DNA from 3 places in the Streptosporangium sp. NPDC000239 genome. Region 2 is predicted to be linked to each of the others. Evidence: riboswitches for the same ligand, from Rfam matches in the RefSeq annotation. Region 2 holds a riboswitch; each other region holds the start of a gene.

Region 1 (4,523 bases), on a different contig from region 2:
ATGTAGCCGACGATCGGCTCGGCGGCGCTGATCCGTTCGCCGTCCAGCGTCAGGCGCAGTCGTAGCACGCCGTGGGTCGAGGGGTGCTGCGGGCCGATGTTCAGGACCATGTCCTCGGTGGCCAGCTCCTTGCCGGCCGCCGCCGCTCCCGCGACGGCGTCGGCTCCGGCCCCGATCCCCACGTTCACTTCCCGGGGCTCAGTCATAGCCCCATGCTGTCACGTCAGCGGCGCGTGACGAGATCCCGCAGGGCCTCGACGAGACGGTCGACGTGCTCGGTGGTGCTGCCGACGCCGATGGAGGCGCGCACCGCGGAGGCGGTGACGTCGTCGCAGCCGCCGTCCTTGGCGCCGAGCAGGTGCCTGACGAAGGGGTGGGCGCAGAACTTGCCGTCCCGTACGCCGATGCCGTACTCGCCGGACAGCGTCTCGGCCACCTCACGGGCGGTGAAGCCGTCCACGACGAAGGAGACGATGCCGACGCGGGCGTGGTCGGGGCCCCACAGGGACAGCTCGTGCACACCCTCGATCCCGGCCAGACCGGCGCGCAGGCGGGCCAGCAGACGCTTCTCCTCGCGCACCAGCACGTCCCAGCCGGTCGCGCTCAGCGCGTCGCAGGCGGCGGCCAGCGCGATGGCGCCCAGCACGTTCGGCGTGCCCGCCTCGTGACGGGCCTCGGGGTCGTCGTGCCAGTCGGTCGTCTCGTCCTCGACGGCCCTGACGGCCCCGCCGCCCCGGAGGTACGGCTCGGCGACCGAGAGCCAGTCGGAGCGGCCGATCAGCGCGCCGGTGCCGAACGGGGCGTAGAGCTTGTGACCGGAGAAGACCACGTAGTCCAGGTCGAGCGCGGTCAGGTTGAGGCGGCGGTGCGGGACGAGCTGGGCGGCGTCGACCAGGATGCGGGCGCCGTGACGGTGGGCGATGTGGGCCAGCGCGGCGATCGGCCACAGCTCGCCGGTCACGTTGGAGGCGGCGGTGACGACCAGCAGCTTGGGGCCGTCGATCGCGGCCAGCGCGTCGTCGGCGGCGCGGACGGCCTCACCGGGGAAGGCCGGGGCGGGCAGCCGTACGACGTCGGCCCAGGGCAGGAGCGAGGCGTGGTGCTCGGTCTCGAAGACCACCACGGTGGTCCCGGCGGGCAGGCTGCGGGCCAGCAGGTTGGTGGCGTCGGTGGTGTTCCTCGTGAAGATCACCGCGTCGTCGGGACGGGCCCCGACGAAGGCCCGCACGGTGTGCCTGGCCTGCTCGTAGCGGGCGGTGGTCAGCTGGGAGGCGTATCCGGCGCCGCGGTGGACGCTGGAGTAGGCCGGGAGCGCGGCGGCGACGGCGGCGCTCACCGGCTCAAGACAGGGGGCGCTGGCGGCGTAGTCGAGGTTGGCGTACGGCACCAGCCTGCCGCCCTTGACGGGCACCTCAAGGTCGGCGCCGAGGACCGCGGGGATCGGCCGGTCGTCGGGGACACGGGTCGCCGGGACGGTCACGGTCTCGGCGGCGGAGGTGAAGATCGTCAGTGCGGACACGCCAAAGCTCCTTGGAGGTCATCGGACCCCAAGCCATGGCCTTGGTGCTGGAGCCCGCGCTTGCCCGGCACACCTCGTGCCGGACCAGGTCCTCACCCGGGGCACCCCGCCGCGGACGCGAGGGTTGCCGGCCAGCTAGCCGGGGCTTGTCGCTGGCACTCATGACCTACGAACCGGACTATACCCACACAGAGGCGGTGCTTGGCAAGTCTGCGGGAAGGGGTCCGGAGGGCTGGAGTTTCGGCGGTGATCCTGAGGAACTTCCGGTTCTGTCCGATCGTCTGGAGCTGTGACCGTGAACGCCCGTCAGGTCACGCGCCGCGCGCGGGCGGCGCTCTCCCCACCGAAACTGGAGGACCCGATGGACTGGGTGGCCGACCCGGCGAGCTGGATAGGTCTGCTCACGCTGATCGCTCTGGAGATCGTGCTGGGCATCGACAACATCATCTTCATCTCGATCCTGGCGGGGAAACTCCCGCCGGAACAGCGTGACAACGCCCGCAGGCTGGGCCTGCTCGCCGCCCTGGTCAGCCGCCTGGCGCTGCTGCTCGCCCTGTCCTGGGTGGTACGGCTCACCGCCCCGCTCTTTGAGATCTTCGGGCACGAGATATCGGGACGCGACCTGATCCTGATCCTCGGCGGGCTGTTCCTGCTGGTCAAGAGCGTTCACGAGATCCACGGCCACACCGAGAACGGCGAGGACCACTCCGGCGGCCGGAAGGCGGCGGCCTCCTTCGGCATGGTGATCCTGCAGATCATGGTGCTGGACATCGTCTTCTCCCTCGACTCGGTGATCACCGCGGTCGGCATGGTCGACGAGCTGGCCATCATGGTCATCGCGGTCATCGTCGCGGTCGTGGTGATGCTCTTCGCCTCGGGGCCGATCAGCCGTTTCGTGGACAAGCACCCGACGATCAAGATGCTGGCGCTGTCGTTCCTGGTGCTGATCGGCGTCGTGCTGCTCGCGGAGGGTTTCGGACAGCACATCTCCAAGGGCTACATCTACTTCGCGATGGCGTTCTCGCTGGTGGTCGAGCTGCTCAACATCCGGGCCCGCCGTCGTTCCCGGGCCGTCGAGAAGACTCCGGAGCCCTAGCATGGGTTTGTGCGTTTTGACCCATGGAGTCCGGAATTCGTCGCCTACCCCTATGACGCCTACGCCGAGCTGAGACAGCGGCCGGTCACCTTCTTCGAGCCGACCGGCCAGTGGCTGGTCGCCCGGCACGCCGACGTCAACGCGTTGCTGCGCGACCGGAGACTCGGCCGGTCCTACCTGCACGTGGCCACGCACGCCGAGTTCGGCAGACCGGAGGAGCCGCCCTTCCTCGACCCGTTCTGGCGGGTGGTCAGGGCCGGGATGCTCGACGTCGAGCCGCCCGTCCACACCCGCCTGCGCCGCCTGGTCTCCCGGGCGTTCACCCCGCGGATGGTCGAGGCGCTGCGGCCCAAGGTCGCCTCGATCGCCACGGGGCTGGTCGAGGACTTCGTGGCACGTGGCGGCGGCGACCTCATCGCGGAGGTCGCCGAACCGCTCCCGGTGACCGTGATCGCCGAGATGCTCGGCGTCCCCGAGGCGGACCGGCACCTGCTGCGGCCCTGGTCGGCCGACATCTGCGGGATGTACGAGCTCAACCCGTCGCCCGAGACGCAGCGCACCGCCGTACGGGCGGCGGAGGAGTTCTCCGGCTACCTGTCGGAGCTGGCCCGCGCCCGCCGGGCGAACCCCGGCGACGACCTGATCAGCGCCCTGGCCCTGGTCGCCGACGGCGGTGACACCCTGACCGAGGAGGAGCTGGTCGGCACCTGCGTGCTGCTGCTCAACGCGGGTCACGAGGCGACCGTCAACGTCACCGGAATCGGCTGGTGGTCGCTGTTCCGCAACCCGGCCGAGCTGGAACGGCTGCGCGCCGACCACGGCCTGCTGCCCACGGCGATCGAGGAGCTGATGCGCTGGGACACCCCGCTGCAGATGTTCGAGCGCTGGGTCCTTGAGGACATCTCGGTCGGCGGGGTAGACATCCCACGTGGCGCGGAGGTGGCGCTGCTGTTCGGATCGGCCAACCGGGACCCCGAGGTGTTCGCCGACCCCGACCGCCTCGACCTCGGCCGTACGGAGAACCCGCACATCTCCTTCGGCGCGGGCATCCACTTCTGTCTGGGCGCCCCGCTGGCCAGGATCGAGCTGGCCGAGTCGTTCGGCGCCCTGCTGCGCCTGGCTCCCCGGATGGAACTCGCCACCGAGCCCACCTGGAACCCCGGCTACGTCATCCGGGGCCTGACGGCTCTGGAGGCACGGGTCTGAGGCCTCACGCGGCCCCCGGGCGCCCGCCTGACAACAGGCGCTCGGCGGGCCGCTCGACGAGGCGGTGCAGCGCCCAGGCCAGCAGTACGGCCAGCGGCAGCGCCGTCAGCGTCACCAGGAGCGCGTGCGCCGGGGTGCGCCCGAGCACCCGGTTGACCAGGCTGATCGTCGGCTGGTGCACCAGGTAGAAGGCAAAGGAGATCTCCCCGAGCCAGACCAGGACGGGCAGGCGCAGCGGCGAACGCTTCTCGCGCACGTCGGCCGTCGCGGCGGCGGCGATCAGCACGGCGAACGGTCCCGCCATCCACGCCACCCAGCCCGCGCGCTGCCAGACCAGCGGGACGGTCGCGTAGGCGACCAGGACCAGGACGACGGCCACGGGCAGGCCGGGTCCCCGCCAGCGGCCTTCCTTGACCATCAGCGCCACGGTCATGCCGAGTGCGAACTCCAGTGCCCTGGTCACCGGGAAGATCCAGACGAACCAGTAACCGATGCTTTCCGGCATCGAGAAGCTGACAAACGGGACCATCCATGTACCGGCCCACAACCCCGCCGAGGTCAGTAGGAGCCGGTTTCCTGGAATACGTCGAAGAAGCGGCAGTAGAAGCGGGAAAACCGCATAAAACGCCATTTCGCAGGAGAGTGACCAGGAAGGGGTGTTGCCGCCGAAGTAATAGGTTTCGTCCGGTACCCAGGCCTGAA
Region 2 (4,523 bases):
AGCCGACCGCGAGGCCTACACCGAACATCAGTCGGTAACGCATCTCCACCTCCACAAGCGTCCTGGGCGGGACCCTACCCGCGGATCGTGAGTTGTCTCGGCCCTACCCCGGAGCATCGATGCGACACACACTCCCGGAGTGCGCTAATCTATTCCTGCGCCGCAAGGAGCGGGGGAAAACCCCAGGTCCGAACAGCGCGAAGCACGATCCCGTGTAGCTCAATCGGCAGAGCAGCCGGCTGTTAACCGGCAGGTTATAGGTTCGAGTCCTATCGCGGGAGCCATCAGGAAGGCCCCGGGAGCACAGCTCCCGGGGCCTTCGCCGTTTCGTGTCCTATTTCGCGGACAAATCCCGGTGAATCACGGAAAATAGGGGGCGCATCGCCTCGTGTCCTTCCGCTCGCACTCGGTGACCGGGCCGTGGGCGCCGTACCGCAGTGGGATCACCGCCGGGCCGGAGACATCACGCGGGACATCACGCCGAGGGAACCGTGCCGCCCGGAACGGCATGCCGTACCCGTTAGACGTATACAGGTGGTTTTTCTGTGCCGACTTGGCCGAAACCCCGGCGCCAGACGCCGGTGAGGGAACAGGGAGCACGCGCGCAGGGCTATGCGGGGGCCCACCGGGACGACGGGAGGGCGCCGTGGCAGCCGCCTTCCCAACCGGTGGCCCCGCCGGTGGACGTGACGGCCGCCGAGGAGTTCCTGACGCTGTTCCACGAGGAGAACCCGGACGCGGGCCCTGTGAAGCCCAGGCTGCGCGAGGTGCGCGCCGAGATCGCCGCGACGGGGACCTACACCCACACGCCGAAGGAACTCGTCTTCGGCGCCCGGGTGGCCTGGCGCAACAGCGACAGGTGTATCGGGCGGTTGTACTGGAAGTCGCTGCGGGTACGCGACCGGCGCCGGGTGAACACGGTCGAGGGGGTCGCCGTCGAGTGCGTCGACCATCTCCGTGAGGCCGTCTCCGACGGCCGGATCCGGCCGATGATCACGATCTTCGCCCAGGACCGGCCGGGGGCGCCAGGGCCGAGGATCTGGAACGAGCAGCTCATCCGTTACGCGGGGTACGCGATGGACGACGGTTCGGTCGTCGGTGATCCGCGCAACGCCGGGTTCACCACGATGGCCCGTAAACTCGGCTGGCCGGGCGGCCGGGGCACGCCCTTCGACGTGCTTCCCCTGGCGGTCTCGATGGGCGACGGGCCGCCTGTGCTGTCCACGATCCCCGGGGACGCGGTGCTCGAGGTGCCGCTGTCCCACCCGGCCTATCCGTGGTTCGAGCGGCTGGGGCTGCGCTGGCACGCCGTACCGGCGATCTCGAACATGTGCCTGGAGATCGGCGGGGTCTGCTACCGGGCCGCGCCGTTCAACGGCTGGTACATGGGGACCGAGATCGGGGCGCGCAACCTCGCGGACCCCGACCGCTACAACCTGGTGCCCCTGGTCGCCGCGCGGCTCGGCCTGGACACCCGTAACGAGCGTTCGCTGTGGCGCGACCACGCGCTGGTCGAGCTGAACGTGGCGGTCCTGTACTCCTTCGACAGGGCGGGGGTCACCATGACCGACCACCACGCCGAGTCCAGGCGCTTCCTGACGCACGTGGCGCGGGAGGAGAGCGCGGGCAGGACCTGCCCGGCCGACTGGAGCTGGATCGTCCCGCCCATCTCGGGGGCCGCGACCCCGGTCTTCCACCGGTACTACGACCAGGAGCGGCTCTCGCCGAACTTCGTCACCCACCCCGACTCCAGGGAGCGGTCGGCGGGCCGGTGGAGCCCGGGGCGGTGACGTCCTTCTCAGCGGTTCCCGGAGACCAGGGAGAGCCAGTGCGGAGGTGAGGCGAAGGGGGCCGTCCTGGCGGTGACGGCCTCCATCAGCGCGGCGGCCGAGGCGCGGGCGCCCTCCACGATCTCCCTGGGGTAGGCGTAGCGGACCTGGTGCTCCTCGAACTCGTCCTCGTCGTCCAGGAGCACCCGGCCGTCCTTGCGCATGCGGATCACGTCGAGGTCGAGGTCGACCATGGTCACCTCGTCGCCGTCCCAGCGCGGCACGGTCGAGACGTCACAGTAGATCTCGGCCTTGTACGGCGCCGCGTTGAAGGTGGCCGTCCACCAGGCGTCACGGGGGAAGAGGATCACGAACGGCTCGTCCCAGACGACGGGCGGCTCCTGCCCCCGCCTGCCGCTGCTGCCGGGCGGGCAGCCGACCCACACGCCGTGTTCGTCCTCGCCGAGGAGCAGGGCCGGGTGGTTCCAGTGCAGCGAGCCGTCGTACTTGCGGTAGACCACGCGGACGATCTCATGAGACATCCCCCGACTTTAAGGGTTGACAGAGATCTATGTATTTCCTACCGTCTAACTAGGTTAAGAGTGTCAGTGCAAAGCCCCGGCTCGCTGACCGGCAACCCTCGCACCGCGGCGGGGTGCCCCCGGGGAGGACCGGGTGGCACGGTCGGCGTGCCGCAAGCGCGGACCCGCACGGGTCACCGAGGCATGCCCTGGGAGTGTCACATGTCCGAGATCACACTCAACTACGCCAGCCCAGTGGACCTGGACACCCACGGCCGCTACCGGCCCGGTGGCAGGCCCGGCCCCCGCTACCCCTTCCAGGGACGGATCACCGACGACGGCACGGGGGAGTTCCCCGCCGAGGCCGGGCGCTACCACCTCTACGTCGCGGCGGTCTGCCCCTACGCGCAGCGTACGGCGATCGTGCGTTCCCTCAAAGGGCTGCAGGACGTCGTCTCGCTGTCCTACGTGGACGACGAGCGGGACGGCAGGGGGTGGGCGTTCCGCGAGCGGCGCGGCGCCGACCCGGTCAACGGCTTCGCGACCCTCAGGCAGGCCTACGAGGCGACCGAACCCGGATTCGACGGACACGTCTCCGTGCCGGTGCTGTGGGACCGGCACGGGGGGCGCATCGTCAGCAACAACTTCCCGGACATCACCATCGACCTGGGCACACGCTTCGGCGGCGATCCCGAGGCCGACCTCTACCCCGAGGAACTGCGGCCCGAGATCGACGCGCTCAACGCGCGCGTCTACGAGTACGCCAACACCGCCGCGGGCCGGGTCTCCGCCGCCACGACCGAACCGGAGTACCACCGGGCGAGGAAGGCCGTGATCGGCTTCCTCGACGAACTCGACGCCAGGCTCGCCGGCCGCAGGTTCCTGTTCGGCTCCGCGATCACCGAGTCCGACGTACGGCTCTGGCCCACCCTGGTCAGGTTCGACGTGAGCGACAACCCGTCGGCCAGGATCAGCGAGCGCCCGCTGACCGCCTTCCCCAACCTGTGGGACTACGCCAGGGACCTCTACCAGCACCCCGCCTTCCGCGAGAACACCGACCTCACCGTGCTCGCCTCCCCCATGGGGGAGACCGACCCGTGGCGGGTGCCGGTCGAGCCCGCCACCCCCGACTGGGACCTGCCCCATCGAAGAGCAGCGCTGTGACGGACCGTACGAGAGGGGAGTGGTCGGCGTGAGCGCCTCCATCGCGATCGTCGGCGCCGGGCCGACCGGCACCTGCCTGGTCGAGCGGATCTGCGCCAACGCCGCCGAACTGCTCAGCTGGCCGTCGCTCGACGTCCACGTGATCGACCCCTACCCGCCGGGCGGCGGCAGGGTCTGGCGCGAGCGGCAACCCGACCTGCTCTGGATGAACTCCGCCGCCGCCGACGTGACGCTCTTCACCGACGAGTCCGTCCGGTGCGTCGGCCCGATCCGCCCCGGCCCCTCGCTGGCCGAGTGGCTCGGCTGCGACCCCGGACGCTTCGTCCCCCGGCCCGTGCAGAACGCCTACCTCACCCACGCCTTCCGGCGAGCCGTGGACACCGCCCCCCGCGGTGTCCGGGTGCACGTGCACCGGACCCGGGCACTCGACCTGACCGACGTCCCGGGAGGCCAGGCCGTACGGCTTGAGGACGGGACGACCCTTGAGGTGGGCGCCGTGATCCTCGCGCAGGGACACGGCGACGTCACCCCGGCGGCGGAGGAACGCGGGCTGACGGCCCTGGCAAGGGAGAGCGGCCTGCGCTACCTGCCGACCGGCTACACCGCGGACCTCGACCTCGGCCTGGACCGGCTGCCCGCCGGTGAACCGGTGATCGTGCGCGGCCTGGGACTGGCCTTCGTCGACCTGATGGTGCTGCTCACCTCGGGAAGGGGCGGCCGGTTCGTCAGGGAACACGACGGGGAGCTCGTCTACCTGCCCAGCGGGCGGGAACCGCTGCTGCACGTGGGGTCACGGCGCGGTGTGCCGTACCACGCCAAGACCGCCTACCGCTTCCAGGGGCTCCGGCCGCCCGCGCCGCGCTTCCTGACGGCGGGGGCGCTGGGGGAGGGGCCGTGGAACTTCCGGCGGGACGTGTGGCCCCTGGCCGCCAAGGAACTCGCCTTCGCCTACTACCACGAACTCCTCAACAGCCATCCGAAACGGGTCAGGACCGGTTGGCCGGAGTTCGCCGAACGGTTCGCCGCAGAGGAATGGCGCAGCCCCGGGATGCGGCTGCTGATCCGCAAG
Region 3 (4,523 bases), on a different contig from region 2:
CGGTCGGTCAGGAAACCCGCCTGGTCGGCGCCCAGGATGCCCTCAAGCAACTCGGCGGCGACCTCGTCGGGCAGCAGACCGAAGTACTCGGGAGGGGCCCAGGGCGTGTGGGAGAAGTGGGAGACGCGCAGGTCGGGCCGTTCGCTCCTGAGCATCGCCGGGACCAGGGCCAGGTGGTAGTCCTGCACCATGACCTTGGCGCCGTGCGAGGCCTCCTCGGCCAGCGCCATCGCGAACGCCTCGTTGTAGGCCTGGTAGGACTCCCACTCCCTGCCGAACCTGGCGTCGAAGTGCGGCCTGTTCGGGGTGTCGTAGAGCAGGTGGTGGACGAACCACAGGGTCGAGTTGGCGACCGCGTTGTAGGCCCGCTGGAAGGTCGCCGGGGGGATGTCGAGCATCCGCAGCGCCCCGGTCTCGTATCCCGCCTGGTCGAGCCGCCCCCCGGGAGCGAGCCGTACGGCACCGCGGTCGCCGTCGGACAGGGCGGCGCAGACCCACAGGACGTCGAGCTCCTTGGACACCTCGGACAGGCCGGAGACCAGGCCGCCGCCACCCCTGCGCATGCTCAGCGCGCCGCCCTCCGACATGGTGAAGGAGACCGGACCGCGGTTCGAGGCCACCAAAATCCCACTCATCTGACCTCCTCGCCCGGGAGGACGTGGCTTGTCCCGAAGGTTAACCAAACGATAACCGGCGACCATAGGATGTCGAGCGACCGTGACCGTTGATGGGAACCCGTGATGGCGCTGGACGAGACGACCGAGGAACTTGCCCGTGCGGCCGCCGGAGGCGACCACCGGGCACTGGGCGAACTGCTGAAGCGGATCGAGCCCGAGGTGCTACGGCACTGCGGGCGGATCCTCCCCTACCGGCAGGACGCCGAGGAGGCCTGTCAGGACACCCTGCTCGCCGTGGCCCGCAACATCGCCAGGTTCGAGGGGCGGGCGCGGTTCAGCACGTGGCTGCACATCGTGACCGCCAACTGCGCGCGCACCACCTACCGCTCGCTCAAACGGCGTTCCGCCGAGCAGAGCTCGGAGGAGTTGCCGCTGCACAACAAGCCCGACGTCGCCAGGGTGAGTGTGATCGCGGGCTCCCGCCTCGACCTGCTCGACGCGATGGAGGCCCTTGAGGCGGACAAGCCCGACCTGGCCCAGGCGCTGGTGCTGCGCGACATCTGCCAGCTCGACTACAACGAGGTCGCCGAGCAGCTCGGCATCCCCCTCGGCACCGCCAAGTCGCGCATCCACCAGGCCCGCAAGTACGTCCAGGGAGCGCTCGGCGACGCCTACGGCTTCTGAGGTTTGTCCGGTTAATGACACACTTCATCTCGTTTGGTGAGACAACTGGTCAGGAGGGGCACAAGGCGAGGTAGAGTGCTTGAGACCTGCATGTCAGGTCCACAACTGAACATTGCTCATCCAGAGGGGTGGAGGGACCGGCCCTGCGAAGCCCCGGCAACCCTCCCGGTTCAAGACTCGCGATCTGGCGAGGGGTCGACCGGGACAGGTGCCAATTCCGGTCTGTGACCAGGGTGGTCGCAGACGAAGATGAGGGAAAGGCCTCGCTTCATGGCGCTCGCGAACACCGCAACCACCACCGCTCTTGACTTCGGTCCCGCCGTCGCTCTCTCCTGTCGTGAGTGTGGTGCCCGCTACGACCTCGGTCCCAGCTTCGCCTGTATCGAGTGTTTCGGGCCCCTTGAGATCGCCTACGACTTCGGGAACGTCACCCGGGAACAGATCTCGCAGGGGCCGGCCAACATCTGGCGCTACCGCTCCCTCCTGCCCGTCCCGGCGGACGTCGCCTCCAAGCCCAACACCGAGCCCGGCTGGACCAGGCTCGTCAAGGCCGACAACCTGGCGCGTGAGCTGGGCCTGCGCTCGCTGCACGTGAAGGACGACTCGGGCAACCCCACGCACTCCTTCAAGGACCGCGTGGTCGCCATCGCCGTCGAGGCGGCCAGGAACTTCGGCTTCCACACCCTGTCCTGCTCCTCGACCGGCAACCTGGCGGGCGCGGTGACCTCCGCCGCCGCCAGGACCGGGCTCGACGCCTGCGTGTTCATCCCCGCCGACCTCGAACAGGGCAAGATCGTCATGGCCTCCGTGTACGGCGGCAAGCTGATCGGCATCGACGGCACCTACGACGACGTCAACCGCTTCTGTTCCGAGCTCATCGGTGACGAGCTCGGCGACAAGTGGGGCTTCGTCAACGTCAACCTCAGGCCCTACTACGCCGAGGGCTCCAAGACCCTGGCCTACGAGATCGCCGAGCAGCTCGGCTGGCGGATCCCCGACCAGATCGTCATCCCGGTCGCCTCCGGCTCCCAGCTCACGAAGATCGACAAGGCGTTCAAGGAGCTGATCGCCCTCGGTCTCGTCGAGGACACGCCGTACAAGATCTTCGGCGCCCAGGCCGAGGGGTGCTCCCCGGTCTCCGCGGCCTACAAGGCGGGCCACGACGTGATCCGCCCCGTCAAGCCCGACACGATCGCCAAGTCGCTGGCCATCGGCAACCCGGCTGACGGGCCCTACGTGCTCGACATCGCCAGGCGCACCGGCGGCGGGGTCGAGGACGTCACCGACCCCGAGATCGTGGACGCCATCCGCCTGCTCGCCAGGACGGAGGGCATCTTCGCCGAGACGGCGGGCGGTGTCACCGTCGGGGTGCTGCGCAAGCTGGTCGAGTCGGGTCGGCTCGACCCTGACGCGGAGACCGTGGTCCTCAACACAGGTGACGGCCTGAAGACCCTTGACGCGGTCGCTGACCAGGCACGTCCCACCGCTGTCATCCGGCCCTCACTCGACGCGTTCCGCGCTGTCGTCGCCTAGAGCCCTGAAAGGTACTGAATTATGAGTGTTTCTGTACGGATTCCGACGATTCTCCGTACGTACACCGGCGGCGCGGCCGAGGTGAACGGCGAGGGCGGGACCCTGCGTGAGGTTCTGCAGAAGCTCGACGCCGACTTCCCCGGGATCGGTGCCCGTATTCTCGATGAATCGGGCAAGATTCGCCGTTTTGTGAACGTCTATGTCGGTGATGAGGATGTCCGTTTCGCCGACAACCTCGACACGGTGACGCCGTCCGGCGTTCAGGTCTCCATCATTCCGGCGGTCGCCGGAGGCTGATCCCGGCGGAGGCCGCGCGGGGCCCTGGGCGGGCACTGGGCGGCCTTCCGGGGCCCGATGTCGTCCACTGTCATGGAACGGCGCCCCTAGAACACCCTCACGACACCCGCACCGGCCTGGCCGCGTGCGGGTGTCGTCTTTTGTGATGCAAGCTCACATTTTTGCGCGAAGACATAATGTAATATTTAACTAACTAGTAGTGATAGCAAAACTATGTTGGCGTGTTGAATGCGTCCGTAAAGCGGTAGTTTGCTGGTTGACTCTGTTGCCCCACGGGCTCTCACAGGTATGGTCGAGGGCGATCGACGTAGGCGATGTCTCCGCCTCGGAGATTGAGGACCTCGCGAGAGGAATGGGCGACGTCCTCAAGCCCAGTAAGAGGAGTCGGAAGTGGCGCAAGGCACCGTCAAATGGTTCAACGCGGACAAGGGCTACGGCTTCATCGCGGTAGACGGTGGTAAGGATGTTTTCGTCCATTACTCCGCGATCATGATGGATGGCTACCGTGCGCTCGAACAGGGCCAGAGGGTCGAGTTCGAGATCACGCAGGGACAGAAGGGACCTCAGGCGGAATCGGTCCGGACGGTCTGATCTCGTCCTCCGTCAGCTCGTCGGGAACCCGCTGGCGCATCCCGCGGCAGCGCAGTTCGCGCGGATCGCCCTCGGCATGTCGGCCCGGCTCGTCGCTCCCATCGGCGGGCCGGGCCTTCGCCTAAGCTGACACTCAGGTCAAAGGTCCTTGGCTTGCACTCGTCGGGGGAGAGTGCTAAACAGTGGTTAGCACTCCTCATTGGAGAGTGCCAAACCTGGATCGAGACGATGGGGCCCGCCGAACGGAGTCGTGGGCCCGTATGCCGTCGCGGGCGTCGCCTCGGTCTGGTGCAAGCCACCCTGTGTTTGGGAGGTCTAGCCGTATGGCAGCCAAGATGATCTCGTTTGACGAGGACGCCAGGCGCGGTCTCGAGCGTGGCATGAACCAGCTCGCGGACGCTGTCAAGGTGACCCTCGGCCCCAAGGGCCGCAACGTCGTGCTGGAGAAGAAGTGGGGCGCCCCCACGATCACCAACGACGGTGTCTCCATCGCCAAGGAGATCGAGCTTGAGGACCCGTGGGAGAAGATCGGGGCCGAGCTCGTAAAGGAAGTCGCCAAGAAGACCGACGATGTCGCGGGTGACGGCACCACCACGGCCACCGTGCTTGCTCAGGCGCTGGTCCGCGAGGGCCTGCGCAACGTAGCCGCGGGCGCCAACCCCATGTCCCTGAAGAAGGGCATCGAGGCCGCCGTCGAGCGTGTCTCCGAGGAGCTCTCCAAGCTGGCCAAGGACGTGGAGACGAAGGCGCAGATCGCCTCCACGGCCTCCATCTCCGCGGGTGACCCGCAGATCGGCGAGA

The links. Region 2 has a riboswitch for S-adenosylmethionine ahead of ABT340_RS01465 (glutathione S-transferase C-terminal domain-containing protein). Riboswitches for the same ligand answer to the same signal wherever they lie in the genome.
Region 1: linked by a shared signal. The riboswitch ahead of ABT340_RS29560 (aminotransferase class V-fold PLP-dependent enzyme) and the one ahead of ABT340_RS01465 (glutathione S-transferase C-terminal domain-containing protein) in region 2 are both predicted to bind S-adenosylmethionine.
Region 3: linked by a shared signal. The riboswitch ahead of thrC (threonine synthase) and the one ahead of ABT340_RS01465 (glutathione S-transferase C-terminal domain-containing protein) in region 2 are both predicted to bind S-adenosylmethionine.

Annotation. Positions count from the first base shown of each region.
Region 1 is NZ_JBEPEI010000014.1:190,564-195,086, reverse strand. It holds gene ABT340_RS29565 (NADH-quinone oxidoreductase subunit D) at 1-206, opposite strand, end outside; gene ABT340_RS29560 (aminotransferase class V-fold PLP-dependent enzyme) at 224-1,519, opposite strand; SAM riboswitch class IV at 1,571-1,686, opposite strand; gene ABT340_RS29555 (TerC family protein) at 1,815-2,615, shown strand; gene ABT340_RS29550 (cytochrome P450) at 2,625-3,821, shown strand; gene ABT340_RS29545 (acyltransferase family protein) at 3,826-4,523, opposite strand, start outside.
Region 2 is NZ_JBEPEI010000001.1:333,201-337,723, forward strand. It holds gene ABT340_RS01445 (YtxH domain-containing protein) at 1-43, opposite strand, end outside; tRNA gene ABT340_RS01450 (tRNA-Asn) at 209-284, shown strand; gene ABT340_RS01455 (nitric oxide synthase oxygenase) at 681-1,790, shown strand; gene ABT340_RS01460 (DUF402 domain-containing protein) at 1,799-2,311, opposite strand; SAM riboswitch class IV at 2,364-2,476, shown strand; gene ABT340_RS01465 (glutathione S-transferase C-terminal domain-containing protein) at 2,513-3,454, shown strand; gene ABT340_RS01470 (FAD/NAD(P)-binding protein) at 3,483-4,523, shown strand, end outside.
Region 3 is NZ_JBEPEI010000015.1:186,677-191,199, reverse strand. It holds gene ABT340_RS30590 (alpha,alpha-trehalose-phosphate synthase (UDP-forming)) at 1-635, opposite strand, end outside; gene ABT340_RS30585 (RNA polymerase sigma factor) at 741-1,301, shown strand; SAM riboswitch class I at 1,415-1,557, shown strand; gene thrC (threonine synthase) at 1,572-2,834, shown strand; gene ABT340_RS30575 (MoaD/ThiS family protein) at 2,856-3,131, shown strand; gene ABT340_RS30570 (cold-shock protein) at 3,522-3,722, shown strand; gene groL (chaperonin GroEL) at 4,046-4,523, shown strand, end outside.